4 regions of the Streptomyces sp. NPDC001137 genome follow, and region 4 is predicted to be linked to each of the others. Evidence: riboswitches for the same ligand, from Rfam matches in the RefSeq annotation. Region 4 holds a riboswitch; each other region holds the start of a gene.
The links. A riboswitch is a leader RNA that binds a small molecule or an ion and turns the genes downstream of it on or off. The one in region 4 is predicted to bind cyclic di-AMP.
Positions count from the first base shown of each region.

Region 1: another riboswitch for cyclic di-AMP. It lies ahead of ABT254_RS31280 (M23 family metallopeptidase); the one in region 4 lies ahead of ABT254_RS01430 (C40 family peptidase).
Region 2: another riboswitch for cyclic di-AMP. It lies ahead of ABT254_RS02355 (transglycosylase SLT domain-containing protein); the one in region 4 lies ahead of ABT254_RS01430 (C40 family peptidase).
Region 3: another riboswitch for cyclic di-AMP. It lies ahead of ABT254_RS39965 (transglycosylase family protein); the one in region 4 lies ahead of ABT254_RS01430 (C40 family peptidase).

Region 1 is NZ_JBEPBA010000019.1:17,169-24,939, forward strand. It holds gene ABT254_RS31255 (NsdA family TPR-like regulatory protein) at 1-37, shown strand, start outside; gene lhgD (L-2-hydroxyglutarate dehydrogenase) at 119-1,339, shown strand; gene trmB (tRNA (guanosine(46)-N7)-methyltransferase TrmB) at 1,567-2,415, shown strand; gene ABT254_RS31270 (PrsW family intramembrane metalloprotease) at 2,486-3,805, shown strand; gene ABT254_RS31275 (aldo/keto reductase) at 3,818-4,768, opposite strand; gene ABT254_RS31280 (M23 family metallopeptidase) at 4,877-5,902, opposite strand; cyclic di-AMP (ydaO/yuaA leader) riboswitch at 5,914-6,071, opposite strand; gene ABT254_RS31285 (PP2C family protein-serine/threonine phosphatase) at 6,336-7,418, opposite strand; tRNA gene ABT254_RS31290 (tRNA-Met) at 7,526-7,599, opposite strand; gene ABT254_RS31295 (alginate lyase family protein) at 7,709-7,771, opposite strand, start outside.
Region 2 is NZ_JBEPBA010000001.1:491,707-499,477, forward strand. It holds gene ABT254_RS02340 (LolA family protein) at 122-1,378, opposite strand; gene ABT254_RS02345 (CHRD domain-containing protein) at 1,634-2,581, opposite strand; gene ABT254_RS02350 (polyprenyl synthetase family protein) at 2,730-3,740, opposite strand; cyclic di-AMP (ydaO/yuaA leader) riboswitch at 4,441-4,611, shown strand; gene ABT254_RS02355 (transglycosylase SLT domain-containing protein) at 4,616-5,098, shown strand; gene ABT254_RS02360 (HAD family hydrolase) at 5,158-6,015, opposite strand; gene ABT254_RS02365 (FAD-dependent oxidoreductase) at 6,150-7,352, opposite strand; gene ABT254_RS02370 (carboxylate--amine ligase) at 7,420-7,771, opposite strand, start outside.
Region 3 is NZ_JBEPBA010000030.1:14,965-22,735, reverse strand. It holds gene ABT254_RS39990 (glycoside hydrolase domain-containing protein) at 1-733, shown strand, start outside; gene ABT254_RS39985 (SurA N-terminal domain-containing protein) at 875-1,519, shown strand; gene ABT254_RS39980 (nucleoside triphosphate pyrophosphohydrolase) at 1,620-2,630, shown strand; gene ABT254_RS39975 (cytochrome P450 family protein) at 2,595-3,833, opposite strand; gene ABT254_RS39970 (transglycosylase family protein) at 4,052-5,041, shown strand; cyclic di-AMP (ydaO/yuaA leader) riboswitch at 5,237-5,405, shown strand; gene ABT254_RS39965 (transglycosylase family protein) at 5,410-6,084, shown strand; gene eno (phosphopyruvate hydratase) at 6,298-7,584, shown strand; gene ABT254_RS39955 (FtsB family cell division protein) at 7,683-7,771, shown strand, end outside.
Region 4 is NZ_JBEPBA010000001.1:307,377-315,147, forward strand. It holds gene pcrA (DNA helicase PcrA) at 1-1,442, opposite strand, end outside; cyclic di-AMP (ydaO/yuaA leader) riboswitch at 1,845-1,996, shown strand; gene ABT254_RS01430 (C40 family peptidase) at 2,005-3,159, shown strand; gene ABT254_RS01435 (tellurite resistance/C4-dicarboxylate transporter family protein) at 3,259-4,254, shown strand; gene ABT254_RS01440 (hypothetical protein) at 4,232-4,585, opposite strand; gene ABT254_RS01445 (C40 family peptidase) at 4,999-6,060, shown strand; gene ABT254_RS01450 (LuxR C-terminal-related transcriptional regulator) at 6,078-6,803, opposite strand; gene ABT254_RS01455 (ATP-binding protein) at 6,803-7,771, opposite strand, start outside.

The DNA.
Region 1 (7,771 bases), on a different contig from region 4:
GGAGCGGGCCCGGCCCCTGCTGATGGCCCCGGCCTGAACCGGGGAAGGCGCGGCAGGAGCTCTTTCCTTCCACGTTTGAAGTGATTGTCAGTGGCGCAGTGCACTATCGGTAGGGGAGGTGGTGCGTGTGCGGCCGGGGATCGCTTACGACTGTGATGTGCTGGTGGTGGGGGGTGGCATCGTCGGGCTGTCCACGGCGTACGCGATCACGCGTGTCGCGCCGGGGACGCGGGTGACCGTGCTGGAGAAGGAGCCGGGGCCGGCCCGGCACCAGACGGGGCGCAACAGCGGGGTGATCCACAGCGGGATCTACTACCGCCCGGGCTCCCTGAAGGCGCGATACGCGGTGCGGGGCGCCGCCGAGATGGTGAAGTTCTGCGCGGAGTACGGAATCGCCCATGCCGTCACCGGCAAGCTGATCGTCGCGACCGAGAAGGACGAGCTGCCGCGGCTGCACGCCCTGGTGCAGCGCGGGCGGGAGAACGGGATTCCGGTACGGGAGCTGAGCGGCCCCCAGATCGCGGAGTACGAGCCGGAGGTGCGCGGGCTCGCGGCCATACACGTCGGGACGACCGGGATATGCGACTTCGTGGGGGTCGCCCGGCAGCTGGCCGAGGCATCCGGGGCGGAGATCCGGTACGGGGCACGGGTCGAGCGGATCGACCGGCGGCCGGAGCTCGGGGTGGCCGTGCGGACGACGAGCGGTGACGTCGTCCGGGGGCGCGTGCTGGTGAACTGCGCCGGGCTGTACTGCGACGAGGTGGCCTGGCTGACCGGGGACGACCCCGAGATGCGGATCGTGCCGTTCCGGGGCGAGTACTACGAGCTGGCCCGCCCCGATCTGGTGCGCGGGCTGGTGTATCCGGTGCCGGACCCGGCGTTCCCGTTCCTCGGCGTGCACCTCACACGCGGGATCGACGGCGGCGTGCACATCGGGCCGAACGCGGTGCCGGCGCTGGCGCGGGAGGGGTACGACTGGGGGGCCGTACGGCCGCGGGAGGTGGCGCGGACGCTGGCCTGGCCGGGGGCGTGGCGGATGGCCCGGCGGCACTGGCGGTACGGGGCCGGTGAGCTGGCGCGGTCGGCGTCCAAGGCGGCGTTCACCACGGCCGTGCGGCGGCTCTTGCCGGCGGTGACCGCGGATGATCTGGTGCCGGCTGCGGCGGGGGTGCGGGCGCAGGCGGTGCTGCGGGACGGGGGGCTGGTGGACGACTTCCTGATCAAGGAGGGGGCTCGGGCCGTGCATGTGCTGAACGCGCCCTCGCCTGCGGCGACCGCTTCACTGCCGATCGGGCGGGAGGTGGCTGGGCGGGCGCTGGCCATGCTGGGCTCGGTGTGAGGTAGCCCGGCGGCGGGGTCGGGCTCGCGGCGGATCCGCTGCCGGATGCAGCTCGCCCCCGCCCCCCCTACCCGTCCCGTACCTGGGGGCTGCCGCCCCCAGACCCCCGCTTCGGCCCTGAAGGGGCCTCGTCCTCAAACGCCGGACGGGCCGGGATTGCCGGCCGGCGCCGAGAAGCCGGCGCCCCGGGCTGGGTGCCTCACCGTGCCCGTAAAATCGACCCCACTGTGTCTGACTCCCTCAACACCCCCGAAGCCCCCCGCCCCGGCGATCATGTGCCGCACATCCCCGGAGTGTCGGTCCGGCATACCCGGGTCAAGGGGGAGCCACGGTTCCCGGACGGGCCGAAGGCCGATCCTGCCGGGTCGCACTTCGAGCGGCGGATCCGGAGCTTCCAGCCGCGGCGGAGCCGGGTGACCGCCGGGCAGGCCGATGCGCTGCAGCGGCTGTGGCCCAAGTGGGGGCTGGACATCGACGGGCAGCGGACCCTCGATCTCGGCGAGCTGTTCGGGAACGGCAATCCCGTCGTGCTGGAGATCGGGTTCGGGATGGGTGAGGCCACCGCGCAGATGGCCGCCGCGGACCCGGAGACGAACATCCTCGCCGTGGACGTGCACACCCCGGGGCAGGGGAACCTGCTCAACCTCGCCGACCACGACGGGCTGTCCAACGTCCGCGTGGCCAACGGGGACGCGATCATCCTGCTGCGCGAGATGCTCACCCCGGATTCGCTGGACGGCCTGCGCGTCTACTTCCCCGACCCGTGGCCGAAGAAGCGGCATCACAAGCGGCGGCTGATCCAGCCGGAGTTCCTCGACCTCGCCGCGGCCCGGATCAGACCCGGCGGGATCGTGCACTGCGCGACCGACTGGGAGCCGTACGCCGAACAGATGCTCGAAGTGCTGACGGCGCATCCGGAGTTCGAGAACACGCAGCCAGAGGGCGGTTTTGCGCCCCGTCCCGACTTCCGGCCGCTGACCCGTTTCGAGGGCCAGGGACTGGACAAGGGACATGTCGTGAACGACCTGCTCTTCCGTCGCGTACAGCACCACAACCAGCCCCCCACCGGCGCCTGACGCCCCACGGCCCTGCGGGCAATCCGAAGTACCGTCGCGGGCGGCGCCCTCCCTCGTTAGGGTCAATGCCGTGGCCACCTTTCCCCCGTACCCGACGCATCCGCCACACCCCGGCGGCCCGGCCGGCGGTGCGCTCGGGCACGCTCACTGGTGGCAGCGCAGAGCGGTCCGCTACGGCGCGCTCATCACCCTGCTCGCGCTCTCCGGGCTCGTCATCCTCGCCCTGGTGCGCGAACAGACCGGCACCGAAGGGTTCCTGGTGGGGCTCGGGCTGGCCGTGCTGCCCGTGCCGCTTCTCATAGCCGCGTTCCGCTGGCTGGACCGCGTCGCCCCCGGCCCCTGGCGCAACCTGCTGTTCGCCTTCGCCTGGGGGGCCTGTGCGGCGGCGCTGATAGCGATCGTCGCCAACAGCTTCGCCACGAAGTGGATAGCGACGGCGACCGCCGACCCGTCCAGCGCGGACACCCTCGGCGCGACCGTCATAGCGCCCATAGTCGAGGAGTCCTCGAAGGCGGCCGCCGTGCTGCTCGTCTTCCTGTTCCGCAGACGGGACTTCACCGGGATCGTCGACGGGGTGGTGATAGCCGGGGTCACCGCCACCGGCTTCGCGTTCACCGAGAACATCCTCTACCTGGGCACCGCCTTCGGCACCGACCAGCTCAACGGCGACCGCGGCATCGCCTCCGTCACCGCGGCGACGTTCTTCGTGCGCATCATCATGTCCCCGTTCGCGCACCCGCTGTTCACCGTGCTCACCGGCATCGGCTTCGGCATCGCCGCGCTCTCCGCGGAGCGCCAGCACCTGCGGCGGGTCCTCGTCCCGCTCTTCGGCCTGCTGCTCGCGATGAGCATGCACGCGATCTGGAACGGCTCCTCGGACTTCGGCGAGTACGGCTTCTTCGCGGTGTACGCGGCCTTCATGGTCCCCGCGTTCGGCCTGCTGACCTGGCTGGTGATCTGGACCCGCCAGCGCGAACTGCGCACCGTGCGAGAGGAACTGCCCGCCTACGCCGTCGCGGGCTGGCTCACCCCCGCCGAGCCCTATGCCCTCGGTTCGATGCGGGCACGCCGGCTGGCCCGCGAACACGCCGCCCGCCACCTCGGCAAGCCCGCCGCACGCGAGGTCGCCCAGTACGAGGCGTACGCGACCTCCCTGGCCTTCTTGCGGCACCGGGGGCGCCGTGGCCGCGCCGGTGCCGACTTCGTCGTCAGGGAACGCGAGTTGCTGTACGAGCTGTGGCGGCGCCGGGAGGTGGCCCGCCCGGCGCTGGACCACGCGGCACGGATGACGGCGCCCCCGGTGCCGGTGGCGGCGCCGCCCTGGCCGGTGTACGGGGCGTACGGGTACCCGGCGGTGCCGAATCCCGCGTACAACCCGTACCGGTCGTAGGACCCGAGGCGGTCAGGCCGACGCTTCCGTCAGGCGGGCGACCTCGGTGTCGGTGAGCGTCAGTTCGCCCACCGCGAGCAGCGCCGGGAGCTGCTCCACCGTCCGCGCGGAGGCGATCGGGGCGGCGACCGTCGGCTGGGCCGCGAGCCAGGCCAGGGCGACCGTGGCGACCGGGGCGTCATGGGCCTGGGCGATCTCGTCGAGGGCGGTCAGGACCCGCTGCCCCCGCTCGGACTCCAGGTGCTTGGCCGCGCCGCCCGCCCGCGGGCTGTCGACCGTCGCGCCGGGCCGGTACTTGCCGGTGAGGAAGCCGGAGGCGAGGGAGAAGTACGGGACGGCGGCCAGACCGTAGCGCGCGGCCACTTCCTGCAGCTCGCCCTCGTACGTGTCGCGGGAGACCAGGTTGTAGTGCGGCTGCAGGGCCACGTACTTGGCAAGGCCCTCGCGGTCGGAGAACTCCAGGGAGGCGCGGAGCCGGTCGGGCGAGATGTTGGACGCGGCGATGTGCCGGACCTTGCCCGCCTTCACCAGCTCGTCGAGCGCGCCGATGATCTCCTCGACCGGCACCTCGGGCTTGTCGAAGTGGGTGTAGTAGAGGTCGATGTAGTCGGTGTCGAGGCGCCGCAGGGACGCCTCGGCCGCGGCCTTGATGTTCGCGGCGGACAGGCCCTGGAACTCTGGGTGCTGGCTGACCTTGGTCGCGATGACCACGTCGTCGCGGTTGCCGCGCGCCCTGACCCACTTGCCGATGATCGTCTCGGACTCGCCGCCCTGGTTGCCGTCGACCCACGACGAATAGGAGTCGGCGGTGTCGACGAAGTTGCCGCCGGCGGCCGTGTACGCGTCGAGCACGTCGAAGGAGGTGGCCTCGTCGGCGGTCCAGCCGAAGACGTTGCCGCCGAGGGAGAGCGGGAAGACCTCGAGGCCGGAGGAGCCCAGCTTGCGCAGAGAAGGAGAAGTCATGGTCTACGTCAACGCCCGCCCAGGAGGCCGCTCTTCCGCAGTGGGCGCAAAGATCCCGTAAACAAGCGGACTACGGCACTCCGGGTACGGACGGAGAGCGTACGGGTGTCAGGGGTTGAGGCCCTTGCTGCGCAGCCACGTCATCGGGTCGATGCCGGTGGCATTGCCGTCGAGGTGGACCTCGAGGTGCAGGTGCGGGCCGGTCACGTTGCCGGTGGCGCCGATGCGGCCGATGACGTCACCCGTGCTGACCTTCTGGCCGACGCTGACGCTGATCGACGACTGGTGGCAGAACCAGAGCTCGGTGCCGTCGTCGAGGGTGAGGATCGTGCGGTAGCCGTACGAGCCCGCCCAGCCGGCCTGTGTGATGGTGCCGGAGTGGATGGCCTTGATGAGCGTGCCCGTGGGCGCGGCGAAGTCGAGGCCCGTGTGGTAGCCGGAGGACCACATGGAGCCGGCCTGACCGAAGGTGCCGGTGATCGTGTACGACACGACCGGCAGCTTGAACTGCTTGGCCAGCTCGGCGAGCTTCGCGGCCTCGGCGGCCTTCTTGGCGTCCGCCTCCGCCTTCTCCTTCGCGGCGGCGGCCTTGGCCGCGGCCTCCTTCTCGGCCTCGGCGGCGGCTTCGTCGATCTGCTTGGCGAGGGCCGCCTCGGTGGCCGCCTGGCTCTTGCTGTCGATCTGGACCTGCTGCGACTCGGCCTGCGCCATGATCCGGTCGCGCAGTGCCTCACCGGCGCCCTTGGCACCCTGTGCGCTGCCCTCGGAGGTGGTGGCGACATCGCTGAGCGCGGTCGCGGAGCCCTTGGGGGCGTCGGAGCCGCCGTCGAAGACATGGCCCACGGAGGCGAGATCGGGCATGGAGATCGACACCGGCGGCTTGCCGGTGTTGGCGCTGGCCATGCCGCCCGCGCCGACGGCGGCTATGACGCCGACGCCCAGGACCGTGGAGCTGCGGGCGAGTCCCCCGCCGCGCTGCTTGGCGACGCGGTGCCGGCCGCGTACCGGGGCGATGGAGTCCTCGGTGGGATTCCACTCCTCCCAGGGGCCCTCGTCGGTGCGTCGGACGGCGAAGCCGAAGGGCTCGGTGCTCGGCACGAACGGGGCTTGCGGGGCAGGCGGGTTGGACGCCACGTGGGCGTGCTCCTTTCCTTCCTTCTCGCCTACCGGGTTAGCTGACGGGTTCGGAGCAGGAAGGTCTCCTACGCGCGTATACCTGCCGTGCTGCCACGGCTGTATCAGCGCGATTCACCCCAGGGTGGTGGTTCCCCGGTTCCCTTGCGGGATTCGGCGCGTGCGCACGGAGCCGCCTCTTGTGACGGCTGGGACGACCGCGCTGCGTTATCGAACGTTAATAGACCCGGGGTGCCGATTCCAAGGTGTTCCGCTTGATCATTAACCTTTCCGACCTGGACGTACGGCGCATGAACGGCGAAAAACGGGCGAGTTGACCGCGCCTCAGGAATCCCACGGACATTGACGGTTTGTCAGTTGTTATGCGGAGGGGGTTCGCCCGATCACACCCGGTCACAACCGGCCGCACCTCGTCGCGCCCGGCCGCACCTGCTCAGGGGCGCCTTACGGCGAGCAGCGCCATGTCGTCCGTCATGGCCTCATCGGCATGCCTGCGCACCTCCCGCGCGAGGGTGACGAGCAGCGCGGCGGGGTCGTGGAAGACCCGGCCGGCGAGTCGTTCCGCCGGATCGAAGAACACCCCGTGCTCGTCCCGCGCCTCCGACAGTCCGTCGGTGTACAGCAGCAGCGTGGCCCCGCTGCCGAACGCCGTCTCCTCCGCGCGGTCGGGCCGGCTCCCGAGCCCGCCCATGCCGAGCGGCAGAGCGGGCTCGCGGGCGTGCAGGGTGCGCACGGTGCCGTCGGGGCACAGCAGCAGCGGGGGCGGGTGGCCGCGGGTGACGATGCGTACGACGCCCTCGCCGTGCGGGAGTTCGGCGAGCACGGCGGTCGTGAACCCCTCGAACAGCTCGATCCCCGCGCGCCGCGCGGCCTCCCGCTCCAGCGCCCGGTCCAGCCGCTGCGCGACCGCCTCCAGCGTGGCCTCCTGCTCGGCGGCCTCCCGGAAGGCCCCGATGACGACGGCCACAGCGGCCACCGCCCCCATCCCCTTTCCGCGTACGTCGCCCACGACCAGCCGTACGCCGTGCGGGCTGTCCTGCACGGCGTACAGGTCGCCGCCGATGGACGCGTCCGCCTGCGCGGCCTCGTACCGTGCCGCGATCGCGAACCCTCCGATCCGCTCGGCGGGCTCGGGCAGCACGGCGCGCTGGGCGGCCTCGGCGATCTCGCGCTGCGAGGCGAGCTCCTCGCTGCTGCGGCGGACGAGGAGGTTGATGAGGACGGCCAGCACCGAGACCGTCGCCACGGTGGCCAGCTCGGTCACCGCCTCGACCTGGAGGAGGATGCCCACCTCGGCGTGGATCGCGGTGACGACCAGGACGGTCGCGCCGCCGGTGAGGACGGTGCCCCGGCGCGAGTACAGCGGGGCGGCGACCAGGGGGGCCGCCGTGAAGAGGGGGCCCGCCGTGAACCGCGACGGGGTGAGGTAGTCGTAGCAGGCCCCGCCGACGATCAGCAGTGCCGGGAGCAGCCGCACGAAGGTGCGTGCGTATGAGATCGGCCCCTCGTGCTCCACCGCTCCAGGTTTCCCGGGACGGCGGCGCGGGGCGAGCCGGATGGCCCGACCGGGGGAAACACTCAGGGCCGGAGTCCAGTGACTGGACTCCGGCCCTGAGCCTTGAGTAGCGGGGACAGGATTTGAACCTGCGACCTCTGGGTTATGAGCCCAGCGAGCTACCGAGCTGCTCCACCCCGCGTCGTTGTGTAACCAGCATACGCCATCCGCGGGGCTGTCTGCGCCAGGGTTTGCGTCCGCCCCCGCTCACCTGGGTTTTCCGGTGTCCGTAAGGGCCCGCGGGGCCCGCGTCAGGCGGCCGGGTTGTCCGCGTGGGTGAGCGTCTCCCAGGAGACGAAGAGGTCGTCGGTGCC
Region 2 (7,771 bases), 180 kb from region 4:
TGCATGTGCTGCCTCTCGCGCGGCGGCTACGTACAGTGACTACGTACGAGCATCGCGCAAGGTTCCCGGCCAGGCGCTCGACGCATCGATACAGCCTCGCGCCCCTTTCGGGGCGCTGCGCTCAGCCCGCGTTCGCCGCCTTGACCAATGCGTCCTTGTTCACCGCGCCGACGTAGACCTTGCCCTTGTCGGTGATCAGGGCGTTGATCAGACGGGTCTTGAAGACCGTGCCCGAGCCGAACTTGCCGGAGACCTTGTCGCCGAGCGAATCGAGGAATCCGCCGAAGTTCCCGCCGACCTCGGAGCCGGACGGGATGCCCTTGCCGCCGGTGTCGAAGGTGGCGATGGAGGTCCAGCCCTTGCCCAGGACGTTCAGTCCGTCGAGGCCCTTGCCGAGGTCCTCGTCCGGCCTGCCGGGCTTGCCGGGCTTGCCGGGGAGCTTGCCGGCCTTGTGGTCGCCCTTCGGGGCGCCCTCGAAGTGGCCCTTCGCGTGGTCGCCCTGCTTGTCCTCGGTGACCTTCGCGCCCTTGGGCGGGGTGAAGTCGAAGGTCGATGCGCTCGGCTTGGCGAAGCTGACCCGGGTGAAACCGGCATCGATCACGGCGGCTCCGCCGCTCGCCGGGGTCAGGGTGAACTTCAGCGGCAGCCCGGTCTTCGAGTCCACGGCCACCGTGATCTGACCGACCGTCGAACCGGACTGCTTCGGCTTGATGACGAGCCGGTACGCGTCACGGCCCGCGACCTGGGCGGTCCCCTCGACGGTCACCGAGGTGGTGGAGTCGACCGACTTCAGGGCGTCCTTGGTGAGGTCCTGGGGCGTGGCGGGGACGTCTTCCTTCTGCTGCTTGTCCGCGCCGGCCGGGGCGGTCGAGTGGTAGACCTCGTTCGACTGGCTGTCGTAGCCCCAGACGTCCTTGCCGTTGTGGATGATGCTGTATTCGGCCGCGTTCTCCAGCAGGGACAGCTTCTGCCTGTCCTGGCCGTCGGCCGCGACGCGCAGGGTGTGCGTGCCGGTGGCGAGCTCCGTCAGCTTGGAGCTCGGGTCGGCGGACGAGCCGTCACCCGACGTGCCGGCGCCGGACGTCAGACTGCTCTCGAGACCGCCGAGGTCCGGCAGCCCCAGGTCAGTGGTGATCTTCACCGTGCCGGACAGCTGCTGCACGTCCGACTTGGCGATCTTGTCGATGAGTTGCTGCGCGCTGATCTTCGGCAGGTCGGGGTCACCGGAGTCGGCGAGCGCCGGGACGAGCCCGATGGTCGCCGCCGCCACCCCCACCACCGCGACCGGGACCACGTACCGCGCGGCCTTGCGCCGACCCGCGCGCAGGTCGTCGGCCTCCCCGGCGGTCGTACTGTCGTCGGATTCGTACGGTGCCATGTGTGCGCTACCTCCGTCGTCGGCGGCGGCTTGTCCAACTCGCGTGTTTCTGTTGTCCACCCCGAGCCGCCATTCTCACCCGAATCGGTGATCAGTGGTGATTTCCGTGGTTTCCATCTCACCAAATCGGCCAGGAGGAAGCGTCAGCCCCGGGGGCCAACTCCGTGTACACCTGGGGTATGACGCGACAGGGCGGCGCCTGCCCCCGACCCGTAGGGGTCGCAGGGGGAAGACGCCGCCCTGGGTGAGCTCCCGTCAGTTCTGCAGGAAGACGTAGTCCGCCCGGTACGGCACTCCAACGATCGCGCCCGGAGTGCAGGAGCCGGCCGGGGCCACTCCGCCCACGGTGTTGAGCCGCAGGATCTCGGTGGTGTTCGCGAGCAGACCGTGGTGCTTGCCGGCCTGAGTGGCCTTGAGGTCGAGCTCGGGGATGTTGCCGTCCCCGTTCGGCGTCTTGGCCAGGACGGCCCCGGTCACCGCGCTTCCGTCCGGCGCGACCCACTGCGGCGTACCGGAGTTGGGCGCCACGAAGGAGTGCCGGATGCCGCCGCCGAGCAGGGCGCCGACGTCTCGCTGGGCGAAGGCGTAGCCGCCGCCGGTGGCCGGCTTGCACTCGTAGATCTGCTTGCCCTTGATCACGGACGCCTGGAAGTTGTGCAGGGCGTGACGGAAGTCGAAGGCGGCGACGGTGACCTTGTGGAGCTGGCCGCGGACGGCTCCGCCGGGGAACTCGGTGGTGTGCAGGTTGGCGTAGAACGAACCGGGGTCGGACTTGAGGGCGGCGAGCAGCCCGGCGTCCTTGACCTCGACCGTGCCGGTGACGCTGTGCCGCTTGCTGTTCTTCAGCAGGTCGGTGAAGTCGACCTTGACGCCCCCGTTGGTCCCCCGGGCGCCCTGGTGGATGTGGAGCATGGTCGGTTTGCCGGTGCCGCGCCAGGTCACGGCGACGGACACCTTGTCGTCCTGCACCTTGATGAACTCGAGCGCGGCGCCGTCCTTGTCGCCGACGGCCGGACCGCCCGCCACGGGAACCTCGTTGGCCCCCCGCAGACTGGCGGCAAGAACGGTTCCCCCGGTGTCGCCGGACAGGGTCCCCCCGGCGGCGTGGGCCGGGATCACCGCGGCGGCGATCCCCCCTGCGGCGGCCACCGCGGCGGCGGCCACCATCAGGCTCTTACGGCGCTTCGAGAACGTCGTGTTCATGCCCATGATTCTGTTTTCTCCCCGTAGACCGGCCGACACCCCCTGCGTCGGCCTTCTGGGGAGGACTACGGAAGCGATCTTATTCTGGACTCAGTCCAGATATGTGACGTGTATCACATCACTCGAACATGCAGGTCGGAGTGGCAGCTCAGCCGGCCCGATGGACGACGGCGTCGCACATCTCCATCAGCGCCAGCTTCGCATCGCACTCCGGCAGCGGGGCCAGCGCCGCTCGCGCGTCCTCCGCGTACCGCACCGTGTCCCGGCGCGCCTGCTCCAGCGCGGGATGCTCCCGCAGCCCGGCGAGCGCCTCGGCGTGCCGCGCGTCGTCGCTCAGGTCGGAGTCCAGCAGCTCGCACAGGGCGATGTCCTCGGCGAGCCCCAGCCGGGCCGCCCGCTCCCGCAGTCGCAGCACCGGAAGGGTGGGGACCCCCTCACGGAGGTCGGTCCCGGGCGTCTTCCCGGACTCGCGCGACTCGGAGGCGATGTCCAGTACGTCGTCCGCCAGCTGGAAGGCGACCCCCAGCCGCTCCCCGTACTGCGTCAGTACGTCCACGACCGTCTCGTCGGCGCCCGACATCATCGCCCCGAAGCGGCACGACACGGCCACCAGGGAACCCGTCTTGCCGCCGAGCACGTCCAGGTAGTGGTCGACCGGGTCCCGGCCGTCCTGCGGCCCCGCCGTCTCCAGGATCTGCCCCGTGACCAGGCGCTCGAACGCCTCGGCCTGGACCCGGACCGCCTCGGGGCCGAGGTCGGCGAGGATGTGCGAGGCGCGCGCGAACAGGAAGTCGCCGGTGAGGACCGCCACCGAGTTGCCCCAGCGGGTGTTGGCGCTGTCGACGCCGCGCCGCACGGCGGCCTCGTCCATCACGTCGTCGTGGTACAGCGTCGCCAGATGGGTCAGCTCCACCACCACGGCCGACGGCACGACACCCGGCGCATACGGATCACCGAACTGGGCGGCGAGCATCACGAGCAGCGGGCGGAACCGCTTCCCGCCCGCCCGCACCAGGTGCTGGGCGGCCTCCGTGATGAAGGGCACCTCACTCTTGGTGGCTTCGAGCAAACCTTCCTCGACGGCCGCCAATCCGGCCTGGACATCGGCTTCCAGAGCCTGGTCCCGCACGCTCAGCCCGAACGGCCCGACGACGGTCACGAGGGGTCTCCTGTCTGCTGGTGTCTACTGGCGGTTACACGGTTTGTCGATAGGTCGCTGACATCACTCAAGTCAGCGTATCCGGTCACCTTTCGATCACCGATGCCACCCACCCGTCCAGCCCGGGCGGTATCGGATCACGACCGGTATGTTTTTGATCAACCGATAAGAACGGATATCTATCGACTTGTCTATCGGGGTGTCGGCCGACCCGCCTCTCGGAGCACCCCCCGGCTCGTCCCCGGCGCGCCGCTCGGCGTGTCCCTCGTTTGAACGAGCCCGAAACATCCTTCCCCCACGAAACGACTCACGAGGACCTCCGGATCCCGGGCCCGGGGTGCTCGACGGGCGACCGTCATGACAACGACGTGCACCACATGACAGGTTCCGCTTTCGCCCCCCAATGAGGCGATGGGCGGCTGGTTGACTATGAGTTGGGGTCATTGCCCTTTTTGCCGTTCTTGCGGATGCCGGTGACTTGACTCACACGGCACGACGGACGCGCGGTGCCGATTCCCCCGCCGCTTCCCCACCCCCGCAGGCGAGTTGAGGCTTGGCAACCGCAAAGGATCAAGCACCCCATAAGCCTCAGACCAAGGTCAATAGGCCTGATCTGTGAGCCCGACACTTGTTCCCGCCATGTGCTCTCGCATACGTTCCCGGCCTGTCGGGCGGACGCCGAATCCTGCCGCCGCCCGCGCACGACCATCGACCGAACCACTCGCACGGCAGGAGCGGGGGAACCAGGTAGGCCGCCGGACCGGGCATCCCGGTGCGGCTAGGGGTGAAGCCGCGTCGCCGTACGGCTGCGCGGCCGGGCATCTCCCCGCCCGAACCCGACAGCTCACCTCGCAGGCGACGGAGAGGATCCCGCCATGCCTGCAACAGGTCAGCACCGCCGTCCCAGAAGCAACCGCCTCGCCCGCAAGCTCGCCGTCACCGGCACCGGCGCCGCCGTTCTCGCCCTTCCGCTCATCGGGGCGAACACCGCGTCCGCCGCCACCCCGACCGTGGCCAACGTGAAGTCGATGGGCTACGCCGACAATCTCGACGGCTGGATCAGGGGCGCCCTCCAGGTCATGAAGCAGAACGGAATCCCCGGGACGTACAACGGGATCTACCGCAACATCATCCGCGAGTCCTCGGGCGACCCGGCCGCCATCAACAACTGGGACTCGAACGCGCTCGCAGGCACTCCGTCCAAGGGGCTGCTGCAAGTCATCGACCCGACATTCCTCGCCTACCACGTGCCCGGCACGGCGATGAACCCCTTCGACCCGATCGCAAACATCACGGCCGCCTGCAAGTACGCTGCCGCGCGGTACGGGTCGATCGACAACGTGTTCGGCGCCTACTAGGCGCTTTGCGGCGGAGCCGCACAGGGATACAGCCCCGCGCCCCTTCGGGGTGCGACCGCTCACAGCCCCTCGAGCTGGCCGAGCTCCACGAGTTCGTCGAGCTCCCCGAACTCGACGAACAGTCGCTCGAGGACGACGGCGATGCCGTCGTCCTCGTTCGACAGGGTGATCTCGTCGGCCACCGCCTTGAGTTCGGGGTGGGCGTTGGCCATGGCGACGCCGTGGGCGGCCCAGTCGAACATGGGAATGTCGTTGGGCATGTCGCCGAAGGCGATCGTCTGCTCAGGACCGAGTCCCAGGTGTGCGGCGGCCAGTGCGAGGCCCGTCGCCTTGGTGATGCCGCATGGCTGGAGTTCGACGGTCCCCGGTCCCGACATGGTGACGGTGGCCAGCGAACCGACGACCGAGCGTGCCGTCGCCGCCAACTCGTCGTCGGACAGTGCGGGATGGCGCAGCAGCACCTTGCTGATGGGTTCGCACCAGAGGTCGTCGCGCCGGTCGACCCGGACCGCCGGCAGCGTCGGATGCGGCATCAGGTAGCCCGGTTCGATGAGCGTGAGGCCCTCCACACCGTCCTGGTCGACAGCCGCGTACACCTGGCCCACCTCGGCCTCGATCTTGCCGAGGGCGGTCTCGGCCAGCTCCCGGTCCAGGGTGACGGACCACAGCAGACGGTCCGCGCCCACGTCGTACACCTGCGCGCCCTGCCCGCACACCGCGAGCCCCCTGCTGCCCAGTTGGTCGAAGAGCGGCCGCACCCTGGGGGCCGGCCGGCCCGTCACGACGAGGTGCCGGGCGCCGGCCCCGGCGACCCGGGCGAGCGCGGCGAGGGACCGGTCGGACAGCGTGTCGTCGCCTCGGAGCAGCGTGCCGTCCAGGTCGGTGGCGATGAGTGCATATGCGGTGGGTGCGGCCATGATCAGAGAATACGGACAGGACGCCCCACCGACTCATCGCGAACCGGACGACGGCCCGTTGCTCCACCGTCCCTCGCCCAACTCCCTTATCCTTGTGGGCTCTTCATCATCAGGCCGGGGCCCGCGGCCCCGGCCTAGCCGTGCGCTGCCGCCAGGTGTTTGGCCAGCCTCGGAGAGGCGAACTCGGTACCGCACACGAAACGCATCACCGGGCCGTACGACGCCGCGGCCGGCAGGCCGGTGAAGTACAGGCCGGGGACCGAGGAGACGTATCCCGCGCCCAGTTTGGGTGTGCCGCGGCTCACCGCGAGACGCGTGCGCAGTTCGTGGCCGAGGAAGTCCATGGCCGCGATGTCCACCCGGTAACCGGTGGCCGCGATGACGTGGTCCGCGGACATGTCCTGGACGCGGCCCGCGTGGGTGCGCACCGTGAGCTCGCAGCAGCCGTCGGCCGCGTCCGCCCGCACGATCCGGTCGACCTCGCTGACCTGTACCTTCCCCTCGAAGCGGTCGCGCAGCCACCAGGCGCCGAGCGGGCCGAGTACGCGCCGCACCAGGTAGTGGCGGGTCTCGGCCGGCAGGTAGCGGTAGGGGTGCGGGTAGTAGCTGAGGGCCCACAGGGACCAGGCGCGGCCGAAGGGCGACTCGGGGCGCAGCCTCGGCTGCTTCCACGGCGGTGCGCCGAAGGCGACCCTGCCGCGGCCCCGGGAGACCACCCGCACCCGTGCGCCCGCCTCCGCCGCCAGCGCCGCCGTCTCCAGCGCGGACTGGCCTGCGCCGATCACGATCAGTTCCTTGCCGGCGTAGCGCGTCAGGTCGTGCTGCTGGGAGCTGTGGGAGACCGGGCCCGTGGGGGTGGGTCCGTCCGCCGCGGCGGTGGCCAGTTCGGCCGGCAGGTACGCGAGGCCGGACAGACCGGTCGCCACGACGACCGCGCGGGCGGTGAACAACTCACCGGAGTCCAGCTTCAGTTCGAAGCCACCACCCTTGCGCCGGTCCACCGACACCACCCGCACCCGCTCCAGTTCGGGCACCAGCTTCTGCTGGAACCACTCGCCGTAGGAGATGAAGGTCTCGACGGGGATGATGTCCTCGTCCGTCACCAGCCGCCTGATGCCGGCGGCGTCGCAGTAGTCTGCGAGTGTGTGGCCCTGCTGCGGCGCGTCCAGACTGGAGGCGGCAGGGGTCGACTTGAGGAGCATTCCGGCGGGCATGTGGTCGCGCCAGCTGACCATGGGCTCGCCGAAGACACGGACCGGCAGTCCGCGTGCTCGGAGATGGGCGGCGGTCGACAGGCCGAAGGGCCCGGCGCCGATGACTGCAACCGGTTGAATCACGAAGTCCCTCCCCAGGACGCTCACTTCGTCACTTCGTGTGGTTCGTCTCGGGCGGCCGACCGGTCGGCTAGCCGCCTGAACTGGTGGTGCTGCCGCGGCGGTTGGTCCGCCACAGCTGGTACAGGTGCTTCGCGCCCGGCCGCACGAAGCGCGCGAGCATCGTGAGGAACGGCAGCGGGTCGTCACCCGCGAGCCAGGCCAGCTCCGTCCCGCTCGCGCGCGCCGGTGCGTGCGGCGTCGTATAGCCGCTGCGGCGGTAGGCGAGCAGGGCGGGCAGGTCGATGTTCTCCACGATGTACCGGTGGCCGGCCCGCTGTTCCCCCTCCGGGACGGAGCGGCCGGTCAGGTCCAGATGCATGGCGCGGACGACGTCCACCCCCGACTCGTTCTCGAAGAGCCGGAACTGGGCGCCCATGCGG
Region 3 (7,771 bases), on a different contig from region 4:
CTCCATGGCCGCCACGACCTGGCCCGCGCAGAAGACGTACACCGGCCGTGCCTTCGACACCTGCGCCGCGCCCTCCCTGGCCGCGATGAAGGCCTGGCACACCGGCTTCTACGGCGCCGCGGCCGTCTACGTCGGCGGCAGGAACCGCGGCTGTTCCCAGCCCAACCTGACCGCCTCCTGGGTGAAGTCGGTCAGCGCGGTCGGCTGGAAGCTCATCCCGCTCTACGTCGGCGCCCAGCCGCCCTGCCAGTCCGGCTCCAGCCCCGAGAGGATCACCGCCACCACGGCCGCCTCCCTCGGCAGGACCGACGCGGACGACGCCGTGGCCAAGGCATCGGCGCTCGGCATGAAGGCCGGCAGCCCGATCTACCTGGACATGGAGTCGTACGACATCACGAACACGTCGTGCAACAACGCCGTGCTCACCTATGTCCGCGCCTTCGACAAGGAACTGCACGCCAAGGTCTACCGCGCCGGCTACTACGGCTTCACCAGCTCCAGCGCGAAGGCCATCGCCAACGCCAGTGACAAGACGGACCTGCCGGGCAACCTCTGGTACGCCCTGTGGGACAAGCAGAACACCACGACCGCGGACTGGCCGTTCGGCGCGACCCAGTACACGAACCACAGCCGCGCCCACCAGTACCTGGTCAACAGCAAGGAGACGCGCAACGGCTACACGATCACCGTGGACCGCGACGCGTGGGACGCCCCGGTGGCCATCACCGGCTGACCACCGGCCCTCCGAGGCGCGGCGGTGCCCGAAGTCGCCGTGAATCGTTGGTCGAATGGGTTGGCCACAGCCGACCCACTGCCTACCATCGATCACCGCAAGACTTTGTGCACCGTCGCACAATCTCCTCGGGAGGCTCCCTTGCACCGCCGTCGCACCGCGCTCGTCCTCACCGCCGCGATCGCCGCCGCGGCCCCCGTCCTGACCGCCTGCGGAAGCGATGCGCACCCCGGTGCGGCAGCCGTCGTCGGCGGTCAGCGGATCACCGTGGCGCAGCTGGAGACCCGGGTGAACGAGGTGCGCGCGGCGCAGCGGGCGGCCGTGAAGGACGACGCGCAGTACAAGCAGGCCGTCTCGCAGACCGCGGGACTCACCCGCGACACCCTGCACGGGATGGTCATCGACCGGGTGCTGCACCGCGCCGCCCAGGACGCGGGCGTGAGCGTCACGCCCAAGGAGGTCCAGCAGATGCGCACCGGCCTCGAGCAGCAGGTCGGCGGCTCCAAGGCCCTCCAGACGGCCTGGCTCCAGCAGTACGGCGTCGCCCCGCAGCGCCTCGACGAGAACCTGCGCCTCCAGCTGGAGGCCCAGAAGCTGGCCCAGGCCCTCGGCGCCGACACCAGCAAGCCGGCCTTCTGGAACGCGCTGTCCAAGGCGTCCAAGGAACTCCATGTCGACCTGAACCCGCGCTACGGCACCTGGGACGTCCAGAAGAGCAGCCGTGTCGACGCGAAGACCCCGTGGGTGCGCGAGGTCACGGCGACCGGGACGCAGCAGACGGCGTAACGGTCCGCCGGGGCCGCGGCCCCTGTGGACAGCGGCCCGGCCGACCACAGCCCTGTGGACGACTTCCGGGGCTGTCGGCGGCGTGCGTTACGTTCGGATCGTGAACGCAACCAGCTCCGGACAGGCCCCCGGCCGCATCGTCCTGCTCACCACCAGCCACCGTGTCGCGCCCGGCCTGCTGTCCTGGCCCGCCTGGCAGGCCCTGCACGCCGCCGACCGCGTGCTGTGCTCGGACGGCGCCCACCCGCAGCTGCCGTATCTGCGGGAGGCGGGCATCCGGGTCGACGAGGCCGCGCCCACCGCCGAGGATCTGGTCGACGCGTGCGCGGGCGGCCGTACGGTCGTGGTGGTCGCGACCGGCGAGGGCGAGCCGGCCCTCACCGACGGGCTGGCCCGGCTGGCGGGCTCCGGACGGATACAGATGCCGGAGCTGGAGCTGCTCCCGGCCTCCTACGACCTCCCCGGCGCCCGCCTCCTGGACCTCGTCCAGGTCATGGACCGCATCCGCGCCGAGTGCCCGTGGTCGTCCCAGCAGACCCACAAGGGGCTGGCGAAGTACGGCATCGAGGAGGCGTACGAACTCGTCGAGGCGATCGAGGAGGGCGACCGCGACGAACTGCGCGAGGAGCTGGGCGACGTCCTGCTCCAGGTGGTCTTCCACGCCCGGATAGCCGAGGAGGACGCGGACGCCCCGTTCTCCGTCGACGACGTGGCCGCCGGCATCGTCACCAAGCTCATCCACCGCCACCCGCACGTCTTCGGCGACGAGACCGCCGCCACGCCCGAGGAGGTCAAGGAGCACTGGCTGCGCACCAAGGCGGTCGAGAAGCAGCGCACCTCGGTGACGGAGGGCATACCGCTGGGCCAGCCGGGCCTGGCCCTCTCGGCGAAGCTGGCTTCGCGGGTGCGGACGGCCGGCCTGGACGTGCCGCTGCCCCAAGCCGAGGGCGTCGGTTACGAGTTGCTCGCGCTGGCGGTGCGCGCCGAGGCGGCGGGCGTGGACCCGGAGGCCGCGCTGCGGGCGGCCGCCCGGGCCTACCGGGACGCGATCAGGGAGACGGAGGGCCGCGACCGGTCAGGCGGCGGTGAACCGCACGGGCAGGTCTCGTAGCCCGCGCATGATGAGCCCGCCCCGCCAGCGCAGCTCGGCGGGGTCGGCGGCGAGCTCGAGATCGGGCAGCCGGCGCAGCAGCGTCTCCAGGGCGGTACGGCCTTCGAGCCGGGCCAGGGGGGCGCCGAGACAGTAGTGGATGCCGTGGCCGTATCCGAGGTGCTGGTTGTCCCGGCGGGAGAGATCGAGCGTGTCGGGCTCCGTGAAGCGGGCCGGGTCGCGGTCCGCCGCGGCCAGGACGACCAGGACGGGGTCGCCGGTGGCGATGCGCTGTCCGCCGATGGTCAGCGGCTCGGTGGCGAAGCGCCAGGTGGCCAGCTCCACGGGACCGTCGTAGCGGAGCAGCTCCTCTATACCGGTGTCGAGCAGTGCGCTCTCACCGCGCCCGATCGACTCCTGGAGCCGCTGCCGCTGCCCGGGATTGCGCAACAGCGCGTAGGTGCCGTTGCCGATCAGGTTGATGGTGGTCTCGAAGCCGGCGAAGAGGAGCACGAAGCACATCGCGGCGGCCTCGTTCTCCGTGAGGTGCTCGCCGTGGTCGGAGGCGCGGATCAGACCCGAGATCAGGTCCTCGCCGAGGTCGCCGCGCTTGCGGTGGATGAGTTCGGCCAGATAGCCGCGGATCTTCTTCACGGAGCGGGCGACACCGCCGCGCGGACCGCCGCCGTGCCGGATCATCATCCCCGCCCAGTCGCGGAAGTCGTCCTGGTCCTCGCGCGGGACGCCGAGCAGATCGCAGATCGCGTAGATGGGGAGGGGGAAGGCGAAGTCGTGGATCAGATCGGCCTCGCCGTGCGGCGCGAACCGGTCGATGAGGTCGTCCGTCAACTCCTGCACCCGCGGCGCGAATTCGGCCACCCGGCGCGGGGTGAACGCCTTGGAGACGAGACGGCGCAGCCGGGTGTGGTCCGGGGGGTCGATATTGAGCAGATGCGTCATGAGGTTGGCGCTGCGCTCACCCGGAATGCCGGTCCTGCTCTTGCCCTGCGCGTCCTCGGCGTGGTGCTCGGGGTTCTTCGAGAGCCGCCCGTCCGCGAGCGCCTGACGTGCGTCGGCGTAGCGGGTCACCAGCCATGCCTCGACCCCGCTGGGAAGTTTCGTCCAGTGGACGGGGGAGTGCTCGCGCAGCCAGGCGTAGGCCGGATACGGGTCGCCGGCGAATTCCCAGGTGAAGAGTTCGGGTGCGGTGTTCGGGACGTTCACAGGACGACCGTAGCCGCAGCCCGCCGGCGGATGCGCCGCCGCGGCGAACCGGTCAAAGATGACGTGCGTTCAAGTCTGTGATCTTCACGTGATCTACGCGGCATTAACTTGTGACAAGTGATCGGCAGCGGATACGTTCACGGACCAGCGCGGTGGTATCGAACGCCTGTCGGTGTCATGCGCCGCGCGGTCACTGCTGTCTTGTGAAAGGCGTCCGCATGCTCTCCGGGAACGGTCGACACCGTCGCCCCCGTCAGGCTCCGGCAATCCTCGTCGCGGCCGGGGTGACCGGCTCCGCCATCGCGATCCCGCTCTTCGCCGCCGGCGGCGCGAGCGCCGCGGACGGCACCACCTGGGACAAGGTGGCGCAGTGCGAGACGGGCGGCTCCTGGAGCGAGAACGGCGGCAACGGGTTCTACGGCGGGCTCAAGTTGACCCAGGAGAACTGGGAGAAGTACGGCGGCCTCGACTACGCCCCCCGGGCCGACCTCGCCAGTCGCAACCAGCAGATAGCCGTCGCCGAGAAGCTCCTGGACGACCAGGGCGTCGGCGCCTTCCACACCTGCGGGCTGACCTCCGGGCTGACCAAGGACTCGGGTTCGGCCGACATCGACACCGGTGTGCTGGGCGGCGGTTCCGGTTCGTCCGATTCCTCCGGGTCTTCGGACTGGACCGGTCTCTCCAACTCCTCGGGCAGCGCTTCCGATGGGTCCTCTTCGTCGGATTCGTCCTCCGGCTCGTCGTCCAGCGCCTCCCCCTCGACCTCCGCGAGCGCGAGGGACAACTCCACCGAATCCGGCACATCCGCCTCGCCTTCCACCTCTGCGTCCAAGAAGGCCACAGGCGGCTCACAGGGTGCCGACAGCTCGCCGACAGACAAGGCGAAGGGTGACGACTCGGACAATCCCGAGCCCCCGGCGTCCACTTGGACCCTCGTCGACACCGGCTCGACCGGCTCGACCGGCACCGGCCGCCACCGCGGCGCCAGCGCCGACGAGACGGCAGGCAAGGCCGCCGATGCGACCAAGGCCGACGGCGGCACGCACGACACGTACACCGTCCACGCCGGCGACACCCTCGCCTCCATCGCCGACTCCCTTCACCTGGACGGCGGGTGGCGTGCGCTCTACGCCGAGAACAAGAAGGCCATCGGTACCGACCCGAATCACATCTTCGCCGGTCAGACCCTGAAACTCGGTGCCGAATAGGGCGAAAAACAACGGGAGTTCACGTCACACTTCGCCACCGAATGTCCGGTTTAGTGAAAGTGTGGGATGAGTCTCAGAAGCCCTGATCGTCTTTGAAATTCGGCGGAGCGCGTGTCTACCGTCGTCACCGCTCGTCAACACGAGCCCCGGCTGCCGCAACGCCGAATCCTGCCAGCGGTCGTACGGGAACAGTCGTCGCGTAAAGCGCCGTAGGCAGGAGCGGGGGACCCAAGGTAGGTGCCGTCCCGGGCAGTTGACGGGCGGCTAGGGGTGTAGCCGTGTCTCGTGAGAGCGAGAGCACGGCCGGGCAACTCAACCGGCCCGAACCCGACAGCTCACCTCGCAGGCGTCGGTGAGGGGATCGAACCATGCTGTTTTCCGGCAAGGGCAAGCACCGTCGTCCGTCCAAGGCCACCCGCGTCGCCGCGCTGGCCGGTGTCACCGGCGTCGCCATCGCCGCTCCGCTGATGGCGGCCGGCAACGCCTCCGCCGCCACCGCCTCCGAGTGGGACAAGGTCGCCCAGTGCGAGTCCGGCGGCAACTGGTCCATCAACACCGGGAACGGCTACTACGGCGGCCTGCAGTTCTCCGCCTCCACCTGGGCCGCGTACGGCGGCACCGCCTACGCCCCGCAGGCCAACCAGGCCAGCAAGGCGCAGCAGATAGCCGTCGCCGAGAAGGTCCTCGCCTCCCAGGGCAAGGGCGCCTGGCCGGTCTGCGGTACGGGCCTGTCCGGTGCCGCCTACAACGGCAGCGCCCCCAGCGCGAACACCAACCGCTCCAGCGACTCGCAGGCCGCCTCCCGCTCCGCCGAGCGCCCGGCCGCGAAGACCGAGAAGAGCACGAAGACCGTCACCACCCCGACCGGCAAGAAGGTCAAGAAGGGCGACGGCGAGTACAAGGTCGTCAAGGGCGACACCCTCAGCTCGATCGCCGAGAAGCACGGCGTCAAGGGCGGCTGGCAGAAGCTGTTCAAGCTGAACAAGGACATCGTCTCCGACGCCAACCTCATCTACCCGGGTCAGCAGCTGCACCTCAAGTGACAGCCTCGCGGGCTCCCCGCTCCGGTGCGTGTTCCCCCGTACGCACCGGAGCGGGGTTCTTTTTTGCACCGCTCTTTGTTCCGTTCGGAAACAATTTACTCTCGGTTCTGCCCAAGAGGTGGTCGGCAACGTGGCCGATCGGCCTTGGGCGGTTAGGCTCATCCCGCAGAGCCACCGCGCTACTGCCGTAGCCGTGTCACATCCAAGAAGGAGATGCTCGTGCCGTCCATCGACGTCGTCGTAGCCCGGGAAATCCTGGACTCCCGAGGCAACCCCACGGTCGAGGTCGAGGTCGGCCTCGACGACGGCAGCACGGGTCGTGCCGCCGTCCCGTCCGGCGCCTCCACGGGCGCCTTCGAGGCCATCGAGCTCCGCGACGGTGACCCCAACCGCTACCAGGGCAAGGGTGTCGAGAAGGCCGTCCTCGCCGTCATCGAGCAGATCGGCCCCGAGCTGGTCGGCTACGACGCCACCGAGCAGCGCCTGATCGACCAGGCCATGTTCGACCTGGACGCCACCGACAACAAGGGCTCCCTCGGCGCCAACGCCATCCTCGGCGTCTCCCTCGCCGTCGCCCACGCCGCCTCCGAGGCCAGCGACCTGCCGCTCTTCCGCTACCTGGGCGGCCCGAACGCGCACCTGCTGCCGGTGCCGATGATGAACATCCTGAACGGCGGCTCGCACGCCGACTCCAACGTGGACATCCAGGAGTTCATGATCGCCCCGATCGGCGCGGAGTCCTTCTCCGAGGCCCTGCGCTGGGGCGCCGAGGTCTACCACACCCTCAAGAAGGTGCTGAAGACCAAGGGCCTGTCCACCGGCCTCGGCGACGAGGGCGGCTTCGCCCCGAACCTGGAGTCCAACCGTGCCGCGCTCGACCTCATCATCGAGGCCATCAAGCAGGCCGGCTACGTCCCCGGCCAGCAGATCGCGCTCGCGCTCGACGTCGCCGCGTCCGAGTTCTACAAGGACGGCAAGTACGAGTTCGAGGGCAAGTCCCGCTCGGCCGCCGAGATGACCGAGTACTACGAGGAGCTCGTGGCGGCCTACCCGCTCGTCTCCATCGAGGACCCGCTGTTCGAGGACGACTGGGCGGGCTGGAAGGTCATCACCGACAAGCTGGGCGACAAGGTCCAGATCGTCGGCGACGACCTCTTCGTCACCAACCCGGAGCGCCTCGCCCGCGGCATCGAGGAGGGCACCGCCAACGCCCTGCTCGTCAAGGTGAACCAGATCGGCTCGCTGACCGAGACCCTGGACGCCGTCGAGATGGCCCAGCGCAACGGCTTCAAGTGCATGATGTCCCACCGCTCCGGTGAGACCGAGGACGTCACCATCGCCGACCTCGCCGTCGCGGTGAACTGCGGCCAGATCAAGACCGGCGCCCCGGCCCGCTCGGACCGTGTCGCCAAGTACAACCAGCTGCTGCGCATCGAGGAGATCCTCGACGACGCAGCGGAGTACGCGGGCCGCAGCGCCTTCCCCCGCTTCAAGGGCTGAGCCTTCCTGGGCTAAGCCTTAGCCAGTCGTACGTACGTCCCCGTACCGGTCCCGTACCGTGTGCGGGGACGTACGCACGTGTGACGGGAGGCGGCGACATGGCCGTGAAGGACCGGGACCGGTTCTCCACCGCGACCAGGATCAGGCTGCTCGGCGAGCAGACGGCGGCCCGGGTCTACCGCTCCCA
Region 4 (7,771 bases):
GGGTTGGCCAGCACCCGCAGATAGGCCAGGACGTCCCGGACCTCCTTGCGCTCGTAGAAGCGGACACCGCCGACGACCTTGTAGGGCAGGCCGACGCGGATGAAGACCTCTTCGAAGACACGGGACTGGGCGTTGGTGCGGTAGAAGACGGCGACGTCTCCCGCCTTCGTCTCGCCGGCGTCCGTGAGACGGTCTATCTCGTCGGCGACGAACTGGGCCTCGTCGTGCTCCGTGTCGGCGACGTAGCCGGTGATGCGGGCGCCCGCGCCCGCGTTCGTCCACAGGTTCTTGGGGCGGCGGGACTCGTTGCGCTCGATGACCGCGTTGGCGGCGGAGAGGATCGTCTGGGTGGAGCGGTAGTTCTGCTCCAGCAGGATCGTCGTCGCGTTCGGGTAGTCCTCCTCGAACTGGAGGATGTTGCGGATGGTCGCACCGCGGAAGGCGTAGATCGACTGGTCGGCGTCGCCCACGACGCACAGTTCGGCGGGCTGCAGGTCGTACTCGTTCGGCGGTACGTCCTCGTCGTGCGCGCCGGTGCCGACGAGTTCCCGTACGAGCGCGTACTGGGCGTGGTTGGTGTCCTGGTACTCGTCGACCAGGACGTGCCGGAAGCGGCGGCGGTAGTGCTCGGCGACGTCCGGGAAGGCGCGCAGCAGGTTGACCGTCGTCATGATCAGGTCGTCGAAGTCGAGGGCGTTCGCCTCGCGCAGCCGCGACTGGTACATGGCGTAGGCCTGGGCGAGGGTCTTCTCGAAGCCGTCGGCGGCCTGGGCGGCGAAGTCCTCCTCGTCGATCAGCTCGTTCTTGAGGTTCGAGATCTTGGCGCTGAAGGACTTCGGCGGGTAGCGCTTGGGGTCGAGGTCCAGGTCGCGGCAGACCAGGGCCATCAGGCGCTTGCTGTCGGCCGCGTCGTAGATCGAGAAGGAGGAGGTGAAGCCGAGCTTCTTGCTCTCCCGGCGCAGGATGCGCACGCACGCGCTGTGGAAGGTCATCACCCACATCGCGTTCGCGCGCGGGCCGACGAGCTGCTCGACGCGCTCCTTCATCTCGCCCGCGGCCTTGTTGGTGAAGGTGATCGCGAGGACCTGGCCCGGATGCACGTTCCGCTCGCCCAGGAGGTAGGCGATGCGGTGGGTGAGCACGCGGGTCTTGCCGGAGCCGGCGCCGGCCACGATGAGCAGGGGGGTGCCGGAGTGGACGACGGCCGCGCGCTGGTTCTCGTTCAGCCCGTCCAGGAGCGCGGCCGGGTCGATCGCCGGGCGAGGGGTGCCGTTGCGGTAGTAGGCATCCCTGTCCGGGGGCACGTCGAACTTCCCGCCGAACAGATCGTCCGGGACCGGCTCCGGTCCGTGATCGTCCTCGGGCGGCGGCGGAGGTTCCTCCTCGTGCCCGCGGGGGGCCTGGAGGTTCGCCAGGAAGCTGTCGTCAAAGAGGCTGCTCATCGCTCTCCGAGTCTAGGGCGCCCCACTGACAGCCCGCCGCCGCCCTGAGAACATCGCCGGAATCCGCCGACTCCCCCGGGCCTCGCAGGCCGCGGAATCCCCGATTCCTCCGGACCTGGCCGCGAGGTGTCCCTCGAGAACCGCGCCATCACGGTCCGTAATCGAACAGGTCGAGGCAGCCACCGAAGTGGACAGCTGCCACCGATCCGGTAGAACACGCACAAGCCGTCACAGTCCTACCCGGACTGACGCCCGTGTGCGGCCCGCTGACCAAAGGTCACGAAAATGTATCGGGCATATCGAACATCAACCTTCACAGAGGCCACACGGGTTGGCTACCGTTCCGGCAGGCCGCACGACCCCCACCGGCGAACGTCGCCGGGCCGCGCGGCCACCGCCGAGTCCGGGGCGCCGCCGCGCATCCGGAGCCGGGGACCCACACCGACCTTGGGGTGAATCGGTCCTCCCTTTCGAGGCACGGACCGTAGGGCAACCCTTCCGAAGCACCCGCCCGAACCCGACAGCTAACTCGGTAGGCGGAAGACGGAAGGAGTCGCCTCCCTTGGCGTCGCACCGCAAGTCGCGCCCCGCGGGTACGCGCGTAGCAGGCATACGCACCCCCGCCCTCGCCACGGCCGCCCTCACCTCGGTGGCCCTGCTGTCCCAGTCGGCGAACGCCGCCCCCGCCGCCGACGGCAAGCCCAGCCTCGAAGAGGTCGAGAAGAAGGTCGACGACCTCTACCGCCAGGCGGAGTCGGCCACCGAGAAGTACAACGCGGCCAAAGAGAAGACCACGAAGCAGCGCAAGAACGTCGACACCCTCCTCGACGACGTCGCCAAGCGCACGCAGAAGCTCAACGAAGAGCGGGAGCAGCTCGGTTCCTTCGCCGCGGCCCAGTACCGGACCGGAGCCGCCGCACCCGACACGGCGACCTTCCTGCTCGCGGACTCCCCGCAGGACTACTTCGACCAGACGCAGCTCATGGGGCGGCTGACCTCCCGTCAGAAGAGCGCGGTCGACGACTACTTCACCCAGCAGTCCGCGACGATGAAGAAGCGCGAGGAGGCCTCCAGGAGCCTTCAGACGCTCACCGAGACACAGAGCGACCTGCAGACCGCCAAGTCCACGGTGCAGAAGAAGCTCTCCGACGCGCGCGAACTGCTGTCGAAGCTGACCGCCGAGGAGAAGGCCCGGCTCGCGGCGATCCAGAAGCAGAAGGAGGAGGAGGCCGCCCGCAAGGCCGCGGAACTGGCGAAGCAGCAAGCGGCGGCGGAGAAGGCCAGGGAAGAGGCCGCGGCCCAGGACAGCGGCTCCTCCGCGGGCACGGGATCCACCTCCGCCGGCGACTCCTCGTACGCCACCAAGGCCGAGAAGGCGCTCGCCTTCGCCCGCGCCCAGATCGGCAAGCCGTACGTCTGGGGTGCCACCGGCCCCGACTCCTACGACTGCTCCGGCCTCACCCAGGCCGCCTGGAAGGCCGCGGGCGTCGACCTCCCGCGCACCACCTACGACCAGGTGAACGCCGGCACCACGGTCTCCCTCACCGACGCGCAGCCCGGCGACCTGATCTTCTTCTACGACGACATCAGCCACGTCGGCGTCTACATCGGCAACGGCATGATGATCCACGCCCCGAAGCCGGGCGCCTACGTCCGCGAGGAGTCGATCTACTACGGCGGCGCATCGATCATCCACAGCGTGGTGCGGCCCGCCTGAGGCACCGGGAAGCAGTGCACGCGCGCGTGCGGGGCAGTTTGTGACGCACGCGCGCGTGGCCCGCCCTGAACCCGCGCCGCACTCCCTAGCATCGGCCCCATGCCCGGCAGCATCGGCCCCGAGTCCGGCCCGACCTTCCTCCGCGCCTGGTGGGCGCGGCGCTCACCGGCGGCCGGGGCCGCCGTGATGGCGACCGGCATTGTGTCGGTCGGACTGCATCTGACGGGACACGAGGTGCTGTCACAGGTCGCCCTGGGCCTGGCCTGTGTCGCCTGGGTGGTGCTTGCGGCAGGCTTCGGTGTCCGTCTCGTGCGGGAACCGGCGAGGTGGCGGAGGGAGGCGGGGACGCCGGGCGCGCTGACCGCCGTCGCGGCGACCACCGTGCTCGGGACCCGGTTCTGCGCCCTCGGACGGCAGACCCTCGCGGCGGCCCTGCTCGCCCTGGGGGCCGTGCTGTGGCCGCTGCTGCTGGTGCAGGTCGCACGGCACTGGCGGCGTCGTATGCCGGGCGCGGTGTTCCTGTGCTGCGTGGCCACGCAGGGCCTCGCGGTGCTCGGCGCCACGCTCGCCGGTGCCCGGGCGACGGCATGGCTCGCGCAAGCGGCGCTCGCGCTGTTCTGGCTGGGGCTCGTCCTCTACGGCTGCGTGCTGGCCCTCTTCGATCTGCGACAGGTGACGGAGGGGCCGGGCGACCAGTGGGTGGCGGGCGGCGCGCTCGCCATCTCGGCGCTCGCCGGCTCGAGGCTGGTCGCGGCGGACAGCGCGCGCCTGTACCTGTGGAACGACGACGACCGCGGGGTCCTGCGCGCCGTCACCGTGGCGCTGCTCGTGCTCGACCTGACCTCGTACGCCGTACTGCTCGTCGCGGAGGCGGTCCGGCCGCGGCGCGGCTACGACGTGCGGCGTTGGGCGACCGTTTTCGCGCTGGGGACGACGGCGGCGGCCGTACTGTCCGTCGCGGCCGCCCTCGACGCCCCGTGGCTCAGGGGGCCCGGGCAGGTGCTGCTGTGGGTCGCGGTGGCGGCGTGGCTGGCCGTCGGCGCGGGGGCCGTCGCCGCGGCCCGGGCCGGCATCAGGTCCACAGCACCGCGATGAAGATGTTCGCCGTGGTGAACAGGCCCACCAGCCCGAACAGGCTCTTGTCGATCTTCTCCTCGTCCCGCTTCACATAGACCAGGCCGAGGATCACGATCAGCAGGGCCAGCTTGACGCCGATCTTGATGTTGTTGACGTGATGGTCGTCGGCCTGGTTGAGGCCGACCAGGATCGCGCCGGTGACCAGCATCGTCAGCGCGCCGTGCAGCATCGCCGGGACGAAGCGGGCCTCGCCGCGGCCCATCGCCTTCATCTGGGTGAGGAAGCCGCCGAGGAGCGCGGCGATGCCGATGATGTGCAGGCCGACGAAGAGATGGATGAGTACGTCCATGGGGCCGGAGCTTAAACAGGGGCGCACGGGGCGCCGGACACCGCCCCGGCCTTCATCGGTGGGTCGTGCATATATGCGGCCCATAGCACTCCGCATTCCGTAGGGGTCCCGGAACCGCCACATCGGTCAGCGCACTGCGTGAAGTCGACGGCACGAGTCCTGGATCACGGCCGCATACGGTCAGCCGGCGATCCGCCGAGGGCACTTCCGCACATCGCGTTACCGAGCCGACACAGACAGGTTTAGCGTCCTCCACCAGGTGACCGGCTCCCCACCGCCGCCCGGGCCAGGGGCGGCAGTCGGCCACCACCGCCGAGAAGGTCCGGCGGCGGCCAGCTCCCCCTGTGCGGGCCGCCGCCGGACGCGTAAGCCGCCCCAGAACGGGGGGTCCTACGAAAGGACGGGCAGTCCACGTGGCAGCGCACCGCAGGCCCAGTCGGCGCTCGCTGAGCGGAACTCCGGCCCGCACGGCGTTCACCATCGCCGTGGCGGGCGCGGCGACCGCGACGGGCTTCGACGGGACCGGGCACGCCGAGCCGGACCTGACGCCGACGCAGGTCAGGGCGGAGGTGGACAAGCTGTACCAGGAGGCGGAGGCCGCCACCGAGAAGTACGACGGGGCGAAGGAGCAGGCCGACGCCGCCGAGCGGCGGCTGTCGACACTGCGGGACGAGGCGGCGCGCAAGACGGACAAGCTCAACTCGGCGCGGGACGAGCTGGGTTCGATGGCCGCGGCACAGTACCGGGACGGCGGTCTCGACCCGGCACTGCAACTCGCGCTGTCGGACGACCCCGACCACTATCTCGCGGGCGCCGAGTTCGTCGACCGGGCGGGCACCCGGCAGGCGGCGGCCGTGGCGGACGTACGGGAACAGCTGCGGGAGATCGAGCAGTTGCGCGGGGCCGCCCGCATCGAGCTGGCCGGGCTCAGGTCGCGGCAGGCGGAGCTGAAGCGGGACGAGAAGACGATCACCGGGAAGCTGGATGCGGCGCGGCGGCTGGTGTCCCGGCTGTCGGCCGCGGAGCGCGCCCGGCTCGGGGACGGCAGCAACCACGCCTCACGGTCCGCCGAGGGTGGCCGGGACGGCCTCGTGTCCCTGGGAACGGCGACCGCCGAGGCGCCCGGCTCCCGTGCCGCGGCGGCCCTCTCGTATGCGTACTCCAAGCTGGGCAGCCCCTATGTGTGGGGCGCGACCGGCCCGGACGCCTTCGACTGCTCGGGCCTCGTCCAGGCCGCCTACCGCTCCGCGGGCATCTCCCTGCCCCGCACGACCTACGCCCAGATCGACGCCGGGCGCCGCGTCTCCCGCTCCGAACTCGCCCCGGGCGACCTGGTGTTCTTCTACTCCGGCATCAGCCACGTCGGCATCTACGTAGGCAACGGGATGATGATCCACGCCCCGAATCCGTCGGAGCCCGTGAAGATCGCGCCGGTCGACGAGATGCCGTTCGCGGGCGCCACACGCGTGGTGTGAGCTTCGGACGGACGACCTCAGACCAGCCGTCGCGCCGTAGCCCACCGCGTCAGCTCGTGCCGGTTCGACAGCTGCAACTTCCGGAGCACCGCCGAGACATGGGACTCGACCGTCTTCACGGAGATGAACAGCTGCTTGGCGATCTCCTTGTACGCATACCCCCGGGCGATCAGACGCAGCACCTCCCGCTCGCGCTGGGTGAGACGGTCGAGGTCCTCGTCGACCGGCGGGGCGTCGGTGGAGGCGAACGCGTCGAGGACGAAGCCGGCCAGGCGCGGGGAGAAGACGGCGTCTCCCTCCTGCACGCGGAAGATGGAGTTGACGAGGTCCGTGCCGGTGATCGTCTTGGTGACATAGCCGCGGGCGCCGCCCCGGATCACGCCGATCACGTCCTCCGCCGCGTCCGACACCGACAGCGCGAGGAAGCGGACGGGCTGCTCGGTGTCCGCCATCAACGCGGCGCAGCGGCGCAGGACTTCGACGCCGCCGCCGCCCGGGAGGTGGACGTCGAGAAGAACCACCTCGGGGCGGGTCGCGGTGATGACCGTGACCGCCTGGTCGACGTCCGCGGCCTCGCCGACGACCTCGACTCCGGTCTGCTCGGTCTGGCCGATCTCGGCCTGGACGCCCGTACGGAACATACGGTGGTCGTCGACGAGGACCACACGCACGTGCCGCTCGCCCGCGCCACCGCCGGCCGTCGGCTCCACAGGCTCCGCGTTCGCCTCGGTCGGGTCGCTCATCACGTCTTCTCCGCCCTCTCCATCTCCAGCTCGACCTCCGTGCCGCCGTCCGGCACCGCGCGCAGCCGCGCCGTGCCGCCGTGGCGTTCCATGCGGCCGATGATCGATTCTCTGACGCCCATGCGATCGGCGGGTATCGAGTCCAGGTCGAAGCCGGGGCCGCGGTCGCGGACCGACACGAAGACGGTCTTTCCCTCGACTTCGGCGTAGACCTGTACGGCGCCGCCCTCGCCACCGTACTTGGCGGCGTTCACCATCGCCTCGCGCGCGGCCTGCATCTGTGCGGCGATCCTCTCGTCGAGCGGACAGTCGCCGACGATGACGACCTCTATGGGGACGCCGTGCTTGTCCTCCACCTCCGCGGCGTTGCGCCGCACCGCGTCGGCCAGGTCGGTGGGTTCGTCGGCCTCGTCCTTGCCGGTGCCCTCCGGCTTGTAGAGCCAGGTGCGCAGGTCGCGCTCCTGGGCGCGGGCGAGGCGGCGCACCTCGTTCGCGTTCTCCGCGTTGCGCTGGATCAGGGTGAGGGTGTGCAGCACGGAGTCGTGGACATGGGCTGCGACCTCGGCGCGCTCCTGCGCGCGGATGCGCATCAGGCGCTCCTCGGAGAGGTCCTGGGTCATACGGACGAGATAGGGGCCCGCGAGGAGCGTTATCCCGACGAGCACCGCGAGAGCCGCCTGCAGGACGGAGCCGAGATGGGCGGCGGAGCCCTGGAGCACGAAGATGCCGGAGACGCCGGCGGTGACGAGGAGGACACCGCCCGCCGCGCGCAGCAGGGTGAGCGTGCGGCGGCGGCTGCCGACCTCGACCCAGCGGGCCCGGCGGGCGTTGTCCGCCTGGCGCCAGACGAGGGCGACGCCCGCGCCGACCAGGACGGCGGGCCAGAGGTAGGCCTTGGCTGCACCGCCCACCTTCACGTTGCCCACGAAGACCATGGCCACGACGACCATCAGGAGCAGGGCGACGAT